DNA from 4 places in the Serratia sp. AR11 genome. Region 3 is predicted to be linked to each of the others. Evidence: predicted binding sites of a transcription regulator. Region 3 holds the regulator's gene; each other region holds the start of a gene.

Region 1 (4,899 bases), 600 kb from region 3:
CGATATTGCGCAGATCGTCGATCGCCTCACCCACCTCGTCTTTCACCTGAGCCAGTTTCGGCTGCATCATGCCGAGCCCGAGCAGGAAATGGTTCACCCAACCGCTCAGCGCGTCGGCGCGGTCAAACACGCTGACCGTCTCGCCTTCCGGCATCATCAATTGGAACATGAAATCGTCATCTTCCAGCGTTTCACGCGTAATTTCATGAAGTTGCTGAAGTGGCAAGCTTAGCGCCTGCGGGAAGGCCACGCCTTCGTTAGTCAGATCATAGACCAGCGATTGCCAGCCGGCGTCGCGGCTGCCACCGCACAACAGGCCACTGATCAGGCCGTGCATTTCTGCAGCGGTCAACGCCACCGCTTGCTGGTTGAGGGCAAGGGTCAAAGATTGGTAACTTGGAAATGTATTCTGTATAGACATGCGTATTCGTCATCGTTGGCAGGATAAGTTCGTGTTATGCTACCACCAAGGTCCGTCGCTGTACCAGATAAGCACGACACCTCAGTGGCTAGTTATAATCGTGATGTGCCAGATCTCACACACTGCCGGCAGGGAACAAAATGAAGCTAAATACGCATTTTGAAACCCTTTTTTGACTGGTAATGTCTGTCGCAGTAGATTACAACCAGGTACTGAAAAAGGGGTTGTATCTTGGTACCGAGGTATATATAGTGGCGCCCGCTTTGGACGGCCCGGTAAGGGCAGGTTGAGGCTGGCGCGAAATTTAGGCAGGAAGGTGGCATGTCTGCACAACCAGTAGATATTCAAATTTTTGGTCGCTCTTTAAGAGTCAATTGCCCGCCAGAACAACAAGATGCGTTGAACATGGCAGCGGTCGATCTTAACGAACGGTTGCAAGATCTTAAAGTTCGCACTAGAGTCACAAATACTGAGCAGCTCGTTTTCATCGCGGCATTGAATGTTTGTCACGAACTTGCTCAAGAACGGTTGAAAACCCGTGATTATGCGTCCAATATGGAACAACGCATTCGCATGCTACAACAGACCATTGAACAGGCTTTGCTTGAACAGGGTCGCATCTCTGAACGTCAGGATGCACAATTCGAATAACTTAAGTTGCTGAAATCCAAGGTTTCGGCAATGAGTAAAAAATTTCTCTGAGATGTTCGCCAGCGGGCCAGTCCCCTGAGCCGATATTTAGTACCAACAGAATGTGATGATCCGCGATCGGTGTGCATGCTCGGCCCGCCGAGAAGCCTTAAGATTGCGACAGCACGTTCACCTTGAACCATGGGTTCAAGGGTTACAGCCTGCGACGGCATCTCGGAGATTCCCCCTTCCTCAGCGGTAAGTGTGCTGACTATGTCTTTTCAAGCCCAGTATGCCCAGCAGCGGCAGAACATCCGTAACCAAATCCGTCAGCGTCGACGCGCTCTAACCTCTGAACAACAAAATAACTTTGCCCTGCAAACTGCCGAACGTATCGCTGCGCATCCGCGCATCCAGGCGGCACACAGCATTGCAGTATTTTTGTCGTTTGACGGTGAGTTGGATACCCGTCCGCTGATTGAACGGTTATGGCAACAGGCCAAGCAAGTCTACCTGCCGGTGTTGCACCCGTTTAGCCCCGGCAACCTGCTATTCCTGCGTTACACCCCGGAAACGCCGCTGGTTAACAACCGTTTCAATATCCTTGAGCCACAGCTCGATGTGCGCAACGTCTTGCCGGTCGGATCACTCGACGTGGTGCTGACGCCATTGGTGGCGTTTGACAGCTCGGGCCAGCGTTTGGGGATGGGCGGCGGTTTTTACGATCGCACTCTGCAAAACTGGCAACATCTCGGCCCCTACCCTATCGGGTTGGCGCATGACTGTCAGCAGGTGGAACAGTTGCCGGTGGAGCATTGGGATATCCCGCTGCCGGAAATCATTACCCCATCTCAAAATTGGACATGGCAGATAGCCAAATAGAAAAGGCCGGAAAAATCCGGCCTTTTTGTCACCGCGTATTCAATCAGAGCAGCAGGCGAGCACGGATAGTGCCGTCAATAGCCTTCATGCGTTGCAGTGCAGCATCAGCACGTTCGGTTTCCGCTTCGATATCGATAACCACGTAGCCGATTTCCGGACCGGTTTGCAGGTACTGCGCGGCGATGTTCACCCCTTCTTCAGCGAAGATCTGGTTAATCTGCGTCAGTACACCAGGACGGTTTTCATGGATGTGCAGCAGACGGCTGGCATTAGGGCCATGCGCCGGCAGTGACACTTCCGGGAAGTTAACCGCCGACAGGGTCGAACCGTTGTCGGAGTATTTCGCCAGCTTACCGGCCACTTCGTCACCGATGTTCTCCTGCGCTTCCTGCGTAGAACCGCCAATGTGCGGAGTCAGGATCACGTTGTCAAACTCGCACAACGGTGAGATGAACGGCTCACTGTTGGTCGCAGGTTCTTCCGGGAAGACGTCGATCGCCGCACCGGCCAAATGCTTGCTGGCCAGGACTTTGCACAATTCTGGAATATCCACCACGGTACCGCGCGAGGCGTTGATCAGAATCGAGCCTGGCTTCATCAACGCCAGCTCTTCTGCGCCCATCATATTCTTGGTCGACAGGGTTTCCGGCACGTGCAGCGTCACTACGTCGCTCATATTGAGCAGATCGGACAGGTGACGCACCTGCTGGGCATTACCCAACGGCAGCTTGTTCTCGATATCGTAGAAGAACACTTTCATGCCCAGGCCTTCGGCCAGGATCCCCAGTTGGGTGCCGATATGGCCGTAGCCAATAATCCCCAGCTTCTTGCCGCGCGCTTCAAACGAGCCGACGGCCAGTTTCTGCCATTCGCCACGGTGCGCTTTGGCGTTGGCGGACGGAATGCCGCGCAACATCAGCAGCAGTTCGCCCAGCACCATTTCAGCCACGGATCGGGTATTAGAGAAAGGTGCGTTAAACACCGGGACGCCGCGTTTGGTCGCCGCCTTCAGATCAACCTGGTTAGTGCCGATACAGAAACAGCCCACCGCCACCAGCTTCTCTGCGGCAGCGAAAACTTCCTCGGTCAGATTTGTGCGCGATCGGATACCGACGAAGTGAGCATCGCGAATCGATGCCTTAAGCGATTCGGTGTCTAACGCACCTTTGTGATATTCAATGTTGGTATATCCGGCTGCCAGCAGATTATCTACCGTGCTCTGATGAACCCCTTCCACCAACAGGAATTTAATCCTGTCTTTCTCCAATGATACTTTTGCCATTTACCCGACCCTATGTTCAGACTTCAGAAGCGGCTGTTGTGAAACAGCACGCATCCAACATAACAAAAATATCGCGGGCGGCAATACAAACGATTGCCCGCCCGTCAGTACAAGGCTCAGCGTTGTTGGTGGTTTCTGGCAGAAAATGCCATAGGGAAAGAAATAGACAGAAGCTTCGTGGAGCTATCGCTCGCAATGTGACATATGTCACCAAATTTGACGCTTTTAATAAAAGATATTTTAACCAGTGAATTATGCGGCCTGGTGGGATCCAAGACCGCATACCTGTAGCGGCACTACATTACTCGACAACCTTCACGCCGTCAGGCGTACCAACCAGCGCCACATCGGCACCCCGGTTGGCGAACAGACCCACGGTCACCACACCGGCGATGCCGTTGATTTTGTTTTCCAGCGCAATGGCGTCCATGATACTCAGGTTATGCACATCGAGGATCACGTTGCCGTTATCGGTCAGGATATTCTGACGATACTCCGGCAGCCCGCCCAGCTTGACCAGCTCACGCGCTACGTAAGAACGTGCCATCGGGATCACTTCTACCGGCAGCGGGAATTTACCCAACACATCGACCTGTTTGCTGGAATCGACAATACAGATAAATTTGCGCGCGATAGCGGCAATGATTTTTTCACGCGTCAGCGCAGCGCCGCCGCCTTTGATCATCTGCATATGGCGGTTGATTTCATCCGCGCCGTCGACATAAATATCCAGCGAATCCACTTCATTACTGTCGAAAACGTGGATACCGAGGCTTTTCAGCTTGGCGGTAGAGGCGTCAGAGCTGGACACCGCCCCTTCGATCTGGTGCTTGATCGAGCCGAGCGCGTCAATAAAGTGGGCGGCGGTCGAGCCAGTGCCGACCCCAACGATGGTGCCCGGGGTAACGTAATCCAGTGCTGCCCAGCCAACCGCTTTTTTCAGTTCATCCTGCGTCATAATATGTCCATTGCCTCTGTACGAAAACGTGTGCGTATTATAGGGTAAATCGCTATTTTTCACTTAGGCAGGATCACACTTCTTCACGCCAGGCCGCATTTTTAGGCGCGGTGCGGCAAGATGGCCCGGTGATTTTCCACCTGTAATACACCAGAGATGTGGCATAGTGCCTGTATCAATTTACTTTAAGGGATATCTTTCCGATGAAACGCCCAGACTATCGAACGCTGCAAGCGCTGGACGCGGTGATCCGTGAGCGTGGCTTTGAGCGCGCCGCGCAAAAACTTTGCATCACACAATCGGCAGTATCCCAGCGCATCAAGCAGTTGGAAAACCTGTTTGGCCAACCGCTGTTGGTGCGTACCGTGCCGCCACGCCCGACCGAGCAGGGCCAAAAACTGCTGGCGCTGTTGCACCAGGTGGAATTACTGGAAGAAGAGTGGCTGGGCAACGATACCGGCATTGATACGCCGCTGCTGCTGTCGCTGGCGGTTAACGCCGACAGCCTGGCGACCTGGCTGCTACCGGCATTGAAACCGGTGCTGACAGATTCCCCTATCCGCCTGAACCTGCAGGTAGAAGACGAAACCCGCACTCAGGAACGTCTGCGCCGGGGTGAAGTGGTTGGCGCAGTGAGTATCCAGCCACAGCCGCTGCCAAGCTGCCTGGTAGATCAACTGGGCGCGCTGGATTATTTGTTTGTCGCCTCGAAGGGTTTTGCCGAGC
Region 2 (4,899 bases), 970 kb from region 3:
CGCTGGCCTGATAAATCTGGCCTTCGCGCTGGATAAATACATCCGCCAACACCCCGTAGGCTTTACCCCAGGCGTCCAGCACTTCCTGCCCCGGGCTGAACATTTCGTCCAGGGTTGCCAGCAGATGACCACCGACAATCTGATATTGATCCGGGCGAATATTCAGGCTGGTATGCTTCTGGGCAATGCGCTCCACCGCCGGCAGCAGCGCCGCCAGGTTTTCGATATTCGCGGCATAGGCGCAGATCGCGTCGAACAGCGCCTGACGCTGATCGCCATTGCGCTGATTGTTCATATTGAACACGTCCTTTAACTCGGGATTATGCTCGAACATGCGATCGTAGAAGTGGGCGGTCAGTTTTGGCCCGGTAGCGGCCAGCAGGGGAATGGTAGATTTTACGGTGGCGATGGTTTGGCTATCCAGCATGGTGGCGCTCCTTGGTCGGACATTATTGGAATATTCTAATGATGCATTTAAAATGCATCTTTACGTTTGAACGCATCCTAACGGTTTCTGCCGTGGCTGTAAATACCCCTGTTTTTGTTGCGGAGTCGCCATGCGACGATCTCGCTCACAGAACATGAAAAAACCGCATCCTCAGTATGAGTAAATGTCGGTTGTCGAATGGGGTGTTTTATCGGATCAAAGCCTTGCTGCGCCTTATGCCAATCGTTTGCGTAAAAACCTCTGTCAAGACCTATCCTCGGTGGGGCGAAACAGTTTACACTGTGGCCCAGAACCCGAACGGGTAGTTATTTGGTGATTTTTTAGTTAGCTGATTTAGTCAGGAGAAGCCGGATGTTAAAGCGTGAAATGAACATTGCTGATTACGATGCCGAACTGTGGCGTGCAATGGAGCAAGAAGTTGTGCGTCAGGAAGAGCACATTGAGCTGATTGCGTCTGAGAACTACACCAGCCCGCGCGTAATGCAGGCCCAGGGCTCCCAGTTGACCAACAAATATGCCGAAGGTTATCCGGGCAAGCGTTATTACGGCGGCTGCGAATATGTGGATATCGTTGAGCAACTGGCCATCGATCGCGCAAAAGAGCTGTTCGGCGCAGATTACGCCAACGTCCAGCCACACTCCGGTTCCCAGGCGAACTTCGCTGTTTACACCGCGCTGCTGCAGCCGGGCGACACCATTCTGGGCATGAACCTGGCGCACGGCGGCCACCTGACCCACGGTTCACCGGTCAACCTGTCTGGTAAACTGTATAACGTGGTGCCTTACGGCATCGACGAAAAAGGTCAAATCGACTACGAAGATCTGGCCAAGCAGGCACAGACTCATAAACCAAAAATGATCATCGGCGGCTTCTCTGCCTTCTCCGGTATCGTTGATTGGGCAAAAATGCGCGAAATCGCCGACAGCATCGGCGCTTACCTGTTCGTTGACATGGCGCACGTAGCGGGTCTGATCGCCGCCGGCGTTTATCCGAACCCGGTCCCTCACGCACATATCGTGACCACCACCACCCACAAAACCCTGGCAGGTCCGCGCGGCGGCCTGATCCTGGCGAAAGGCGGTGATGAAGATCTGTATAAAAAGCTGAACTCCGCGGTGTTCCCGGGCGGCCAGGGCGGCCCGCTGATGCACGTGATCGCCGGTAAAGCGGTGGCGCTGAAAGAAGCCATGGAGCCTGAGTTCAAAATTTACCAGCAGCAAGTGGCCAAAAACGCCAAAGCCATGGTGGAAGTGGTGCTGGAGCGCGGCTACAAAGTGGTTTCCGGTGGCACTCATAACCACCTGTTCCTGCTGGATCTGGTTGATAAGAACCTGACCGGTAAAGAAGCTGACGCTGCACTGGGCCGCGCCAACATCACCGTGAACAAAAACAGCGTGCCAAACGATCCCAAGAGCCCGTTCGTCACCTCCGGTGTGCGTATCGGTACTCCGGCAGTGACCCGTCGCGGCTTCAAAGAAGCTGACGTGCGTGAACTGGCCGGCTGGATCTGCGACGTGCTGGACAACATCAACGATGAAGCGACCATCGAACGCACCAAGAAGAAAGTACTGGATATCTGCGCCCGCCTGCCGGTTTACGCATAATTTCCATTGCTGTAAAAAACGCTGAGGCGTCAGGCCGGTCACTTGGGTGACCGGTTTTTTTTTACCTTTAGGCGACGGTTAGAGATTGAACGTCGTATATATATTTCCGTCATTAATATTAGTTATTGATATATATATCAACGATAGGGTGTGATATTTGTCGTCTTTTAATTAATTACCTTGTTTACAGACGGTGTTATGTGATGTAAGTCTATATGATTGTTATTTGCTCTCATGGTATACCTTGAAAAAGGACGGTTATTATACTATGGAGTGTCGTATGACGCAGGTTATTCACTTTATCCTCTCGTGTCTGTTAGTGACGATAATGGCATTGATGGTCAGCCATGACCGAAAGTTAATTAAGATCCGCTATATTATTCAGCTGCTGGTGATTGAAGTATTACTTGCCTGGCTGTTCCTTCGTTCTGATATGGGTACCGGATTTACGGCACAGGTTTCTACGGTGTTTAACGGTTTGATGCTGTTTGCCGGTGAAGGCACTGACTTTTTATTCGGCGGAATGCGGGCGCAAGGGCTGGCATTCTTCCTTCTCAATGTATTGTGTCCTATTATTTTTATTTCTGCATTGATCGGTATTATTCAGCACATCAATCTGTTGCCGATTATTATTCGGGTAGTGGGGACGGTGTTGTCCAAAGTCAATGGCATGGGCAAGTTGGAGTCTTTTAATGCTGTGAGCGCATTATTGCTGGGGCAGTCAGAGAACTTTATCGTTTATAAAGACGTGCTGGGCAAGATGTCCGAAAATCGCATTTACACTATGGCAGCCACCGCGATGTCAACCGTCTCGGTTTTTATGGTCGGTGCCTATATCAATATGGTTGATGCCCGCTATGTCGTAGTGTCATTGATTCTGAATATGTTTAGCACATTTATCGTGCTGTCACTGATTAATCCGTATCGTGTCGATTTGGAAGAAGAGGTTGAGATGCAGGATCTGCATCGTGGACAAAGTTTATTTGAAATGTTGGGCGAATATATTCTTGCCGGCTTTAAGGTCGCAGTAATCATTGCCGCCATGCTGCTGGGCTTTATTGCCCTGATCGCCGCCATCAACGCGTTGTTTAGCAGCCTGTTTGGCATCAGTTTTCAAGGCTTGCTGGGCTATCTGCTTTATCCTTTTGCCTGGGTGCTTGGCGTGCCGGCTCATGAGGCGCAGCAGGTTGGCAGCATCATGGCGACCAAGATTGTCGCCAACGAGTTTGTCGCCATGACTGAGTTGCAACAGATTAAAGCCGTGCTGTCGCCCCGCGCCGAAGGGATCTTGTCGGTATTCCTGATTTCCTTTGCCAACTTCACCTCGGTGGGCATTGTGGCGGGGGCGATTAAAGCATTGAACGAGGAGCAGGGGAACGTGGTTTCCCGTTTCAGTATGAAACTGCTGTATGGCTCAACGCTGGTGAGTTTCTTATCGGCAGCGGTAGCGGGCTTGGTCATTTAAACCCTCTGGCAGGCTCGATTAAGGAATATTTATCCCGGCGGTATTTAAAATCAACCGACATAAGGAGGTGTTGCAATGAAGATTTTGTTTATTGGTGAGTCATGGCATATTCACATGATCCACTCTAAAGGCTTTGACAGTTTTACCTCGAGTAAATATGAAGAGGGAGCAGAGTATCTGTTGTCCTGTCTGCGCAGCGCCGGTATTTCCATCGACTATATGCCGGCGCATACAGTACAAAATGCCTTCCCACAAACGTTAGACGAACTGCTGGTTTATGATGTCGTCGTGATTAGCGATATCGGCAGTAATACCTTCCTATTGCAAAATAAAACCTTTTATAAAATGGAGATGATGACCAATGCTCTGTCACTGATAAAAGACTATGTCGCTATGGGAGGCGGTGCGTTAATGATAGGCGGTTATCTTTCCTTTACCGGCATAGAGGCAAAAGCAAATTATAAAAACACCATCCTTGCCGAAGTATTACCGGTTGAAATGTTAGACCACGACGACCGCGTTGAGTTGCCGCAAGGCTGCAAGCCCCTCACATTAAGCAAGACTCACGAGATTACCCGTCATTTAAATGAATGGCCGCCCTTACTGGGCTATAACAAATTTATTGCCAAACCCGGCAGCGAAACATTAGCCGAAATTAACGGCGATCCTCTGCTGGTGGTGGGTAAGTATCAAGAAGGCCATGTTGCCTGCTTTGCCGCTGATTGCTCCCCTCATTGGGGTGGGCCGCAATTTATGCAATGGGAAAGTTATACCGCCTTCTGGTGCAATATATTGAATTCAATCAAAAGGAGAAATTAGAATGGAAGACAAAGCCAAGATTCAAGAAATGATTGCTGCCGCCTCCCAGGCCAGAGAGTTTTCCTATGCCCCTTATTCTAACTTTACCGTGGGGGCGGCATTGATCACCAAGAGCGGCAAGGTGTTCACCGGCTGCAATGTCGAATCCGTCTCTTATTCGCCAACCACCTGCGCAGAACGCGTGGCGATCCTGAAAGCGGTCTCCGAAGGCGAGCGCAGTTTTGAGATGATTGTGGTGATCGGCGGCCCCAGAGTGGGTGAAAGCAAGGCTAAAGGTTATTCCGGGCCTTGCGGCGTGTGCCGCCAAATGATTTATGAATTCGGCAAGGATATCCAGATCATTATCGCTAACAGCCTGGATGAGTACTATGTGCACGATATTTCTGAGCTTTTCCCACTTGGGTTCGGCCCGGATCATTTGTTGGGCTAAATAGCTATCTCTCCATAATCAGGGTAGCGGCAAGCTGCACCCTGATTATGGGAATAAACTGTGAACTCACTAGCACTCTACTCCCTCGACTGTGAATGAACATTGCTAGCCAGTGTGAGCTCTGTCAAAGTA
Region 3 (4,899 bases):
TTCGTGCCGTTCAGCGCCAGTAATTGCAGGGTATAGACCGCCGTCACCGTAAAACCAATCACCGCCAATCCGTAATTTTTACGTGACACCATATAGGCCAGCAGCGTAATCACCAGCATCACGCTCAGGGTTTCGGCCTCGGGCAGTTGTAATTGCAGCAGACCGGCGGCGATCACCAGCCCGGCCAAAGTACCGAGCGCACGGTGTTGGATGCGCACCCGGGTGGCGTTGTAGCCGTTCTGGCTCACCAGCATGATGGTGAGCAGGATCCAGTAGGGTTTCGGCAGGTTGAAAATCATCCCCAGGCTGCTGCCTGCCGCCAGCGTGACGCCTAATCGTGCCGCATTACGCAGGGCATTGGATTTGAACGACAGATAACTGACCAGCGCCGGCCAAAACGGCAGGCGGTTTTGATTGGCCATCAGGTCACGCCGATAGAGTGGATGCTGAGTACGCAGCAGACGGGCGATGCGACTGAAGTGGTAGTAGCAGAACTGACCCACCGGATTATCCGGGTGCTGTGCCGCTACTTTTTCCAATGCTGCCAGTTCATTGCCCATATTGAAGCGCTGCGAATGCTGGTGATAGAGAATATCGTGCGCCACCGTGCGTAGCCGGCCGGCAATCACCTGTGCGTTGCGGCGGATAATCGCTTCGGCCTGGCTCTGTTCCACCAGCTTTTGTACTTCTTCCGGCAGGTGCAGGCTGACGGTGATGTGTTCCTGCAAATCCAGCGCGACCTGAAAGGTTCGTTGCAGACGTTTTTGCTCGAGGTTACTGGCGTGCGGCAGAAAGTTTAGCTGCTGATACAGCAGAGTAATCAGATCCATCACCTTTTGCTGACGAACCAACAACGGCGGTAACGCGGTCTGTGGATCGGTATGCTGGGTCAGCAGTGAGTATTTGGCCTCGAAGTAGTCCGCCAACTCCAGATAGAGCTGATTGAGCGACTCGCGCATCGGCTGCTCTTTCCACAGTTTGAACCAGAACCAGGTGAACAGCCCGTACCAGGCGGTGCCGACCACATATAACAGCGGCGCATGCCAAAGCGGTACTGAACCGGCCATGCTGAGGGAGAAGATGGCGGCAACCAGCGCAGCGGGCAGCAGACGGGCGTGTAACGGGCTGATTTCACCGCTGACGCCGAGCAGCAGCGCCAGGCCGAGCATCAGTATCGGCAGCGGCAACTGCCATAACAGGGCTTGCTGCAGTAACAAACTGCTGAGTGCGAACAGTGAACCGCCGACGATCAGGCGTTTGAAAAAACGTTTGTGAGGCGTGTCCAGCCCGGCGATGTTACAGCAGGCGGGAACCAGGGAAAATAGCAGGCCATATTGCAGTTGGCCTATCAGCAAGCCAAACAGTACCGGCAGGCAAAGCACCAGCGTTTGCCGCAGTGCGTAATTAACTTCCGGGTGGTAGATCAGTCGGCGCCACATGATGACTCGGGGCATAAAAAAACGGCGCGAATCATCGCGCCGTTTTTTCAGTGATTAACGCGTGCCGTAAACGACAATAGTTTTGCCGTGGGCGGAGATCAGGTTTTGATCTTCCAGCATTTTCAGAATACGACCCACGGTTTCACGTGAGCAACCGACGATCTGGCCAATTTCCTGGCGGGTAATTTTAATCTGCATACCATCCGGGTGGGTCATGGCATCAGGCTGTTTCGCCAGGTTCAGCAGGGTTTGCGCGATGCGGCCCGTAACGTCCAGGAAAGCAAGGTTACCCACTTTCTCAGATGTGATCTGCAGACGGTTTGCCATCTGAGCTGACAGGCGCATCAGGATGTCCGGGTTAACCTGAATCAACTGGCGGAATTTCTTATAGGAAATTTCAGCCACTTCACAGGCGGTTTTCGCCCTAACCCAGGCGCTACGCTCCTGACCTTCTTCAAATAATCCAAGCTCGCCGATGAAATCCCCCTGGTTAAGGTAGGACAGGATCATCTCTTTACCCTCTTCATCCTTAATCAGCACCGCGACGGAGCCTTTGACGATGTAGTAAAGCGTTTCAGCCTTTTCACCTTGGTGAATCAGCGTACTTTTGGATGGATATTTGTGGATATGGCAATGAGACAGGAACCATTCGAGAGTAGGGTCTGTTTGCGGTTTGCCGAGAACCATTCGCTGTTATCCTCTGTTGTTATCGCTGCCTTGTGTCACAGGGGTCAGAGTTCCCTGTAAAACGTGCTGTCGCCGTTCTTTTAATGGTGGCTGTCAGCAGGTTTTGAGGCGTGTCATAAATATACGCTGTCGCCCTAGCATATTAACTTGCCGGGAGAGCTGCAAGCTACATTCTGTTAACATACCGGTAAAGGAGCCTTTCCCTGGGAGTTTCCCTGAAATCAGTGTCCCGGAAAGATTTATTGCGGCTCTGTTTGTAGCACAGAGTGAGGCGGGTGTCTTGTGTTGTCTCGCTTCAGCATGATTAGCATCAGGTTCCGTTGCCAGTTTCTATGCGAAAGCGTAGTCTGATTTTAAGAAATTAACCGGAGTGACCAGTATGCAGGCAAGAGTTAAGTGGGTGGAAGGGTTGACGTTTCTGGGTGAATCCGCGTCTGGCCATCAGGTGCTGATGGACGGCAACGCCGGGGATAAAGCCCCCAGCCCAATGGAAATGGTACTGATGTCGGTGGGAGGTTGCAGCGCGATAGATGTGGTGTCGATCCTGCAAAAAGGACGTAACGATGTGCGCGACTGCGAGGTGAAATTAACCTCCGAGCGGCGTGAGGAGGCGCCACGACTGTTTACCCATATCAACCTGCATTTCATCGTCACCGGTAAAGATTTAAGTGACAAAATTGTCGAGCGCGCGGTGAATCTTTCCGCCGAGAAATACTGTTCGGTGTCATTGATGCTGAGCAAGGCTGCCAGCGTGACCCACAGCTTTGAGATCCGCGCAGTGTCCTGACGGATAAAGGAGCGCGGCTTGTTGCCGCGCTCCGGTAAGCTATTCGATTTTTTTGCCTTCCAGCAGTTGCTGCACCAGCGGCGCCATAATCAACTCCATCGCCAGCCCCATTTTGCCGCCCGGCACCACCAGCGTATTGATATGCGAGATAAAAGAACCCTGCAGCATCGCCAGCAGATAAGGGAAATCGATCTGATCCAGGCCGCGGAAGTGGATCACCACAAAGCTCTCGTCCAGCGAGGGGATCGCCTTGGCGGCGAACGGGTTGGAGGTATCTACCGTCGGCACCCGCTGGAAGTTGATATGGGTGCGGGAAAACTGCGGCGTGATGTAGTTGATGTAGTCTTCCATCGAACGTACCACCGAATCCATCACCGCTTCACGAGAGTGGCCGCGCTCGCCGGTATCGCGGATTAACTTTTGGATCCATTCCAGGTTAACGATAGGCACCACGCCGACCAGCAAATCGACATGCTTGGCCACGTCGTTGTGCTCGGTCACTACGCCGCCGTGCAGCCCTTCATAAAACAGCACGTCGGTCGGTGCCGGTAAGGCTTCCCACGGGGTAAAGGTACCGGGAACCTGGTTATAGGGTACCGCTTCATCGTAGGTGTGCAGATACTTGCGTGAACGGCCGGTGCCGTTGGTGCCGTACTCGCTAAAGCTTTGTTGCAGCAGGCCAAAGTCGTTGGCCTCGGGGCCGAAATAGCTGATATGACGGCCAAGATCGCGCGCTTTGCGGATCGCCGCGTCCATTTCCGGCCGGGTATAGCGATGGAAACTGTCGCCTTCCAGCTCCGCGGCGCGGATGTTCAACTGCTGAAAGATTTTACGGAACGCCACGCTGGTGGTGGTGGTGCCGGCACCGCTGGAGCCGGTCACTGCGATAACGGGATGTTTGGCGGACATGGTGATGGGTCACTCCGTGTTTAATGCGCCGGTGTCAGATATCATTATTGGTCTGTTTGACACCCTTTCGCCTAGGGCAAAATACTGCGCGTTGGTTTGCAATCCCTCATTGTTACCTGATTTTTTCCGTCAGTCATAGAACCGATAAGCACTAAATTTCTTCTTGTCCGGCGCGGAACTGCCCGCGCGGCATGATGTTGATGGTCTCATGCAGTTCTGACCACACCAGCAGCACCTCGCCGTTTTTCAGCTGGCGGCGCACGTCTTCCACTTTCTGTTCCAGCGAACGTTCATGCTCGCCGTAGTCGGTACCTTCGCGCAGCACAAAGGACTCGATCAGGCTATTGAGGGTCTCGGTTTCCAGTTCTTTCCAGGGGATGATCACTTGGTTGTTTCCAGGTAAGGGGCAAGCCAGGATGGAATACGGTATTCCAGCCACATATGGGGTTTTTTCAATGTGCCGCCGACAAAACCGACGTGACCGCCAAACTCGGTCAATTGATATTCAATATTGTGCGGCAGCGTGGCGGTTTCGGGGATCACTTCGTCGGTCATAAAAGGATCGTCCTTGGCATGGATGATCAACAGCGGCGTTTGGATCGACGGTAACAACGGCAGGGCGCTGCAACGGCGGTAATAATCGGTGGCGTCGCTAAAGCCATGGATGCGCGAGGTAATGGCATCATCAAAGTCGCGGATCCGACGCAATGCCTTGAGCTGCGGCAGTTTGAGCGGCAGCGTATCAGGATAGTGCAGCAGTTTGCGGGTGGCGTTTTGTTTCAACTGCCCGAGCAGGTAGTGCTGATAGACCCGCGAGAAGCCTTGGTCCATCCGCCACGAACAGGGTTCCAGCATCAGTGGCGCAGAAACCACCACCGCCGCCTGCAGCAGGCTGTCGGCGCCCTGTTGTGCCAGATAACAGGCCAGCATGTTGCCGCCGAGCGAAACGCCAACGGCAGCGGTGGGGGCTTCTCCGTAGGTAGCACGCAGCCACTGGAGGAAGAAGCGCGCATCTTCCGTTTCACCAGAATGGTAGATACGCTGCTTGCGGTTCGGCACACCGCTGCAACCGCGAAA
Region 4 (4,899 bases), 1.2 Mb from region 3:
GATGTCGGCAGGCAAGTGGGTGGTTGAGGGGATTGAAACCCGTGCCGAGCTGCTCGATTCCGACGGCCTGTTGCGTAACTCTTCCGATCCATACCTGATGGTGCGTGAGGCCTACTTCCAGCGCAACGATTTCCTGGCGAACGGTGGTTCACTGAAACCGGAAGTTAACCCGAACGCCCAGGCGATCCAGGGTGATTTGGACGAGATCGACTCGCAATAACCTCGGTTAGCGAACAGAAACAACCCGTCGACTGGCGGGTTTTTTTTCGCCCGGCAAATAGTAGGCAATAAAAAAGCGCCCCGCAGGGCGCTTTGGCTTCATCGTCGAAAGGATTAGAAGCGGTAGTTGAAGTTGGCGCCGTACAGCCAGGCCTTGCCCACGGATTCGAAGGTGTATGGACCTTCTTTGATGGTGACTTTCTGGCCGTGCATGTAGGAAACACCGACGTCAACAGAGGCGTCTTTGTTGAATGCGTAGCTGGTACCTGCGCTCAGCCAGAAGCGGTCCTGATCCGGGATAGAGATAGAACGGTTCTGGGCCGGCACCGGGCTGTCATCAAAGGCGATACCGGTACGGAAGGTCCAGTTATCGTCATAGAAGTAGGTGGTACCCAGTGCGATACGGTAAGCGTCTTTAAAGCCTTCATGCTTCTCGAACAGCGTCTGACCGTTGTTTCCGGTAGCTTTCAGCTCCTGGAACTGGCTCCAGCTGGTGTAAGCCAGGCTGTAGTGGATGGCCCACTGCGGTGCAACCTTGTTGTAACCCGAGATTTCCCACATTTCCGGCAGGTTCAAGTCCAAAGAACCGGGGATGGTGGTGCCGTCGGTGCCCATAGGCAGACCGAGAGCGCCCAGCAGCGGGTTATAGGCGGATGGCAGGCTGCTCTTGTAGTCGCCGTCAAACTTGATTTTGACTTCGGAACGGTAGGTGAAACCGTAACGGTTATTTTCATCCACTTCATACAGAATGCCGGCGTTCCAGCCAAAGCCCCATTTGTCACCCTTCAGGTGAGATATTTGGGTATCAGCCGGGATCTGTGATACCGGGCCTGCCAATTGCGGAGGCAACTGGCCAGAGCCTGCGATCAATTTCGGCAATTCGCCAGCATAACGCTCAAGTTTGGCTTTGGCGTAAACCGCATCGAAGCCCAGGCCGAAGCTGAATTGTTGATTGAGTCGATAAGCCCCGCTCAGGTTCAGGTTCACGGTGGTCAGGTCGGTTTTACCACCGTAAGCCCCGGCGGTGTAACCGTCGTTGAATTCGGTCGCCAGGCCATAGTTGCTGGTGACAGAGCCGCCCACGGCAAACTGATCGTTAATCGGTTGAACATAATGCAGGTTTGGCACCCAGGCGGTAGGGGCGATGTTCTTGGAGTCAAGGCTGGCACCGGAAGGTGACTTGCCGGTAATGTCTACGTCCGGATCGATAAATACCGCGCCAAGGGAGAGTTCCGGGCGGGTGTACATCATCAACAGGGCCGGGTTACGGCTGGCGGAAGCCGCAGTATCTGCCATGGCGCCTTCGCCAGAATACGAACGTCCTAAACCAGCTGATGAAAACTCATTCAGCTGGAATCCTGCGGCAGACACGTTTGAAGAAATAATTGCCACTGCAGCTGCGAGAGCTGATTTAGTAAATAGGTTTTTCTGGCTCATGACCAAAACCTCATTATGTGTTTATTATTTAAACATGTTACATAAGGTAACAAGGAAGCGCGCGATTGTAGGGTCCGATCTCATTCAGACAAATCAGACCAGTGGCTGAATTATAGGTCCGACCTGTGAGAATGTTGCAACATTGTTTTTGAAATATTTCCAAATTGATATCAAAAGAGAGATCTGGCTAACAAAAAACCAGTGGTACATAACAAAATTCTTACCATTCCTTAGCAGACAACGATTTTCATTTGTGATTTCCATCACTTAAAACACCTATAAAAAGTAAGTGCTAGTGATCGGTTTCGCCGCAGAGTAAAATAGGCGCAGAACCTTGTATCTTTGCGCCAGCGTTTAAATGGCAATTTGGATGCGCGTAATGGCGGTCCCTGAGGAGAATTAACCATGTCAAATTCACTTAATAAATGTAGCGCCCAGGAAACTGCCGCTTGTTGCTGTGTTGACGTTGGCACCGTCATGGACAATACCGATTGCACCGCGTCCTACAGCCAGGTGTTTAACAATCAGCAGGATGCAGAGAAAATGTTGGCCGCGTTGACTGAAAAAGCCCGGGGTGTGGAATCTGACCCTTGCGACATCAGCAGTAGCATTAAACCGGTTGACGGTGGTGTAGAACTGGTGGCTGATTTCACCTTTGCCTGCCAGGCAGAAACCTTTATTTTCCAGCTCGGCCTGCGTTAATTGCTGCTTTAAAAGGGTGCGGGGCTTACCCGCACCTTCACCTGTCCGATAATCCCTCCCTGGAAAGTTGCTCCTGCTCTCAGTTTTCGCTTCTGACGGTTTGCCAAATGTAAACATTTGGTTAACAATGGCCCCATCAGGTCAGACCTCTTTTGGCCGTTGTGCTGACGTTATTCTCTTCAGGAGCGTTTATGAGTAAGGCACTGCCGTTGGTGACCCGTCACGGTGACCGTATTGCGATTGTAAATGGACTGCGCACCCCCTTTGCCAAACAGGCGACCGCTTATCACGGTATTCCGGCGGTAGATTTGGGTAAAACGGCGGTGAGTGAACTGTTGGCCCGCACTGGCATCGATCCAGCGCTGATCGAGCAACTGGTGTTCGGCCAGGTGGTGCAAATGCCTGAAGCGCCGAATATTGCGCGTGAAATCGTGCTCGGTACCGGCATGAGCGTGCATACCGATGCCTACAGCGTGTCGCGTGCCTGCGCCACCAGTTTCCAGGCGATTGCCAACGTGGCGGAAAGCATCATGGCCGGTAGCATCAGCATCGGTATTGCCGGCGGCGCTGACTCTTCTTCCGTTTTGCCTATTGGCGTCAGCAAAGCGCTGGCACGCACGCTGGTGGACGTTAACAAGGCCCGAACCCTGTCACAGCGCCTCAAATTGTTCAGTCGACTGAAGTTCCGTGATCTGATGCCGGTTCCTCCGGCGGTAGCGGAATACTCTACGGGTCTGCGAATGGGCGATACCGCCGAACAAATGGCGAAAAGCCACGGCATCACCCGTGAAGAGCAGGATGCGTTGGCGCACCGCTCGCATCAGTTAGCGGCCAAAGCCTGGGAACAGGGGCTGCTGCACGATGAGGTGATGACCGCCTACGTGCCGCCGTATCGCACCCAAATTAGCGAAGACAACAACGTCCGCAAAGACTCCAGCCTGGCTTCGTACGCGAAGCTGAAACCGGCATTTGACCGCAAGCATGGCAGCGTTACCGCAGCCAACAGCACCCCCCTGACCGACGGTGCGGCGGCGGTACTGATGATGAGTGAATCGCGGGCGAAAGAGCTGGGCTTACAGCCGCTGGGCTACCTGCGCAGCTTTGCCTTCTCCGCCATCGACGTGTGGGAAGATATGTTGCTTGGGCCGTCCTACGCCACGCCGCTGGCGTTGGATCGCGCCGGTATCGGCCTGGCGGATCTGACGCTTATCGACATGCATGAAGCTTTCGCCGCACAAACCCTGGCCAACCTGAAGATGTTTGCCAGTGACGAGTTTGCCCAGCAAAAATTGGGTCGCAGCCGGGCGATTGGTGAAGTGGATATGGATAAATTCAACGTATTGGGCGGCTCAATCGCCTATGGCCACCCGTTTGCCGCTACCGGCGCGCGCATGATCACCCAAACGCTGCACGAGCTGAAACGCCGTGGTGGCGGGCTGGGGTTGACCACCGCCTGCGCGGCCGGGGGGTTAGGGGCCGCAATGATCGTAGAGGTGGAATAATGAGTTTTGAAAACGCATTGCACGAACAGCGAGCCAAACCCTCAGCCTTTCAGCTGACGATACGTCCGGACAACATAGGCGTGATCACCATTGATGTCCCCGGCGAGAAGGTCAATACGCTGAAGGCCGAGTTTGTCGAACAGGTCAACGACGTACTGATCCGCGCGCAGCAGCATCCAGCGCTGGAAGGGCTGGTGATCGTTTCCGGCAAGCCGGACTCGTTTATTGCCGGTGCGGATATCACCATGATTGCCGCCTGTACCACAGCCAAAGAAGCCGAAACGCTGGCGAAAAAAGGCCAAAGCACCCTGGCACAGATTGCAGCATTCCAGGTTCCGGTCGTGGCAGCCATTCACGGTGCCTGCCTGGGTGGCGGCCTGGAGCTGGCTTTGGCCTGCCACGGCCGCGTCTGCTCACTGGATGATAAAACCGCACTCGGTCTGCCGGAAGTTCAGTTGGGTTTGCTGCCGGGTTCCGGCGGCACTCAGCGCTTGCCGCGGTTGATTGGTGCCAGCAAGGCGCTGGACATGATCCTGACCGGCAAACACATTCGGGCGCGTCAGGCGCTGCGTCTGGGGCTGGTGGACGACGCGGTGCCACAATCGATCTTGCTGCAGACCGCCATCGAACGAGTCAAACAGGGCTGGCAGAGCCGACGCGAATTGCCATGGCAGGAGCGTTTGCTCAACGGCCCCTTGGGTAAAAGCCTGCTGTTCAGCATTGTACGTAAGAAAACGCTGGCGAAAACGCACGGTAACTATCCGGCGGCGGAGCGCATTATTCAGGTGGTGCGTACCGGCTTGGATAGTGGTAGCGCCAGCGGTTATGAAGCCGAGGCCAGAGCCTTCGGCGAGCTGGCTATGACCCCGCAGTCAGCGGCGTTATGCAGCCTGTTCTTTGCCTCTACCGCGTTGAAGAAAGAGCGCGGTGGCAATGCGCAACCTCACGCATTGCATCGTATCGGTATCCTCGGTGGCGGCTTGATGGGCGGAGGGATTGCCTGCGTGACCGCTACGCGCGGCGGCCTGCCGGTACGAAT

The links. The regulator CRP, encoded in region 3, controls carbon source genes, mostly activating them, when cyclic AMP is high. The targets are predictions, from matches to a motif close to ATGTGANNNNNNTCACAT.
Region 1: the regulator CRP is predicted to act here: its motif matches at 3,411-3,428, upstream of serA (phosphoglycerate dehydrogenase).
Region 2: the regulator CRP is predicted to act here: its motif matches at 2,252-2,269, upstream of ACSOSI_RS19425 (NupC/NupG family nucleoside CNT transporter).
Region 4: the regulator CRP is predicted to act here: its motif matches at 1,908-1,925, upstream of ACSOSI_RS18115 (YfcZ/YiiS family protein).

The regions. Positions count from the first base shown of each region.
Region 1 covers NZ_CM150739.1:4,496,188-4,501,086, forward strand. Annotated here, with positions in the region: gene ACSOSI_RS21220 (YecA/YgfB family protein) at 1-421, opposite strand, end outside; gene zapA (cell division protein ZapA) at 743-1,072, shown strand; RNA gene ssrS (6S RNA) at 1,114-1,296, shown strand; gene ACSOSI_RS21235 (5-formyltetrahydrofolate cyclo-ligase) at 1,325-1,933, shown strand; gene serA (phosphoglycerate dehydrogenase) at 1,977-3,215, opposite strand; gene rpiA (ribose-5-phosphate isomerase RpiA) at 3,517-4,173, opposite strand; gene ACSOSI_RS21250 (LysR family transcriptional regulator ArgP) at 4,377-4,899, shown strand, end outside.
Region 2 covers NZ_CM150739.1:4,129,511-4,134,409, reverse strand. Annotated here, with positions in the region: gene hmpA (NO-inducible flavohemoprotein) at 1-427, opposite strand, end outside; gene glyA (serine hydroxymethyltransferase) at 800-2,053, shown strand; gene ACSOSI_RS19425 (NupC/NupG family nucleoside CNT transporter) at 2,334-3,518, shown strand; gene ACSOSI_RS19420 (glutamine amidotransferase) at 3,594-4,337, shown strand; gene cdd (cytidine deaminase) at 4,339-4,767, shown strand.
Region 3 covers NZ_CM150739.1:5,099,066-5,103,964, reverse strand. Annotated here, with positions in the region: gene ACSOSI_RS24155 (YccS/YhfK family putative transporter) at 1-1,439, opposite strand, end outside; gene crp (cAMP-activated global transcriptional regulator CRP) at 1,494-2,126, opposite strand; gene ACSOSI_RS24145 (OsmC family protein) at 2,506-2,913, shown strand; gene ACSOSI_RS24140 (phosphoribulokinase) at 2,953-3,822, opposite strand; gene ACSOSI_RS24135 (YheU family protein) at 3,974-4,207, opposite strand; gene ACSOSI_RS24130 (hydrolase) at 4,204-4,899, opposite strand, start outside.
Region 4 covers NZ_CM150739.1:3,849,867-3,854,765, reverse strand. Annotated here, with positions in the region: gene mlaA (phospholipid-binding lipoprotein MlaA) at 1-220, shown strand, start outside; gene fadL (long-chain fatty acid transporter FadL) at 334-1,656, opposite strand; gene ACSOSI_RS18115 (YfcZ/YiiS family protein) at 2,062-2,358, shown strand; gene fadI (acetyl-CoA C-acyltransferase FadI) at 2,550-3,860, shown strand; gene fadJ (fatty acid oxidation complex subunit alpha FadJ) at 3,860-4,899, shown strand, end outside.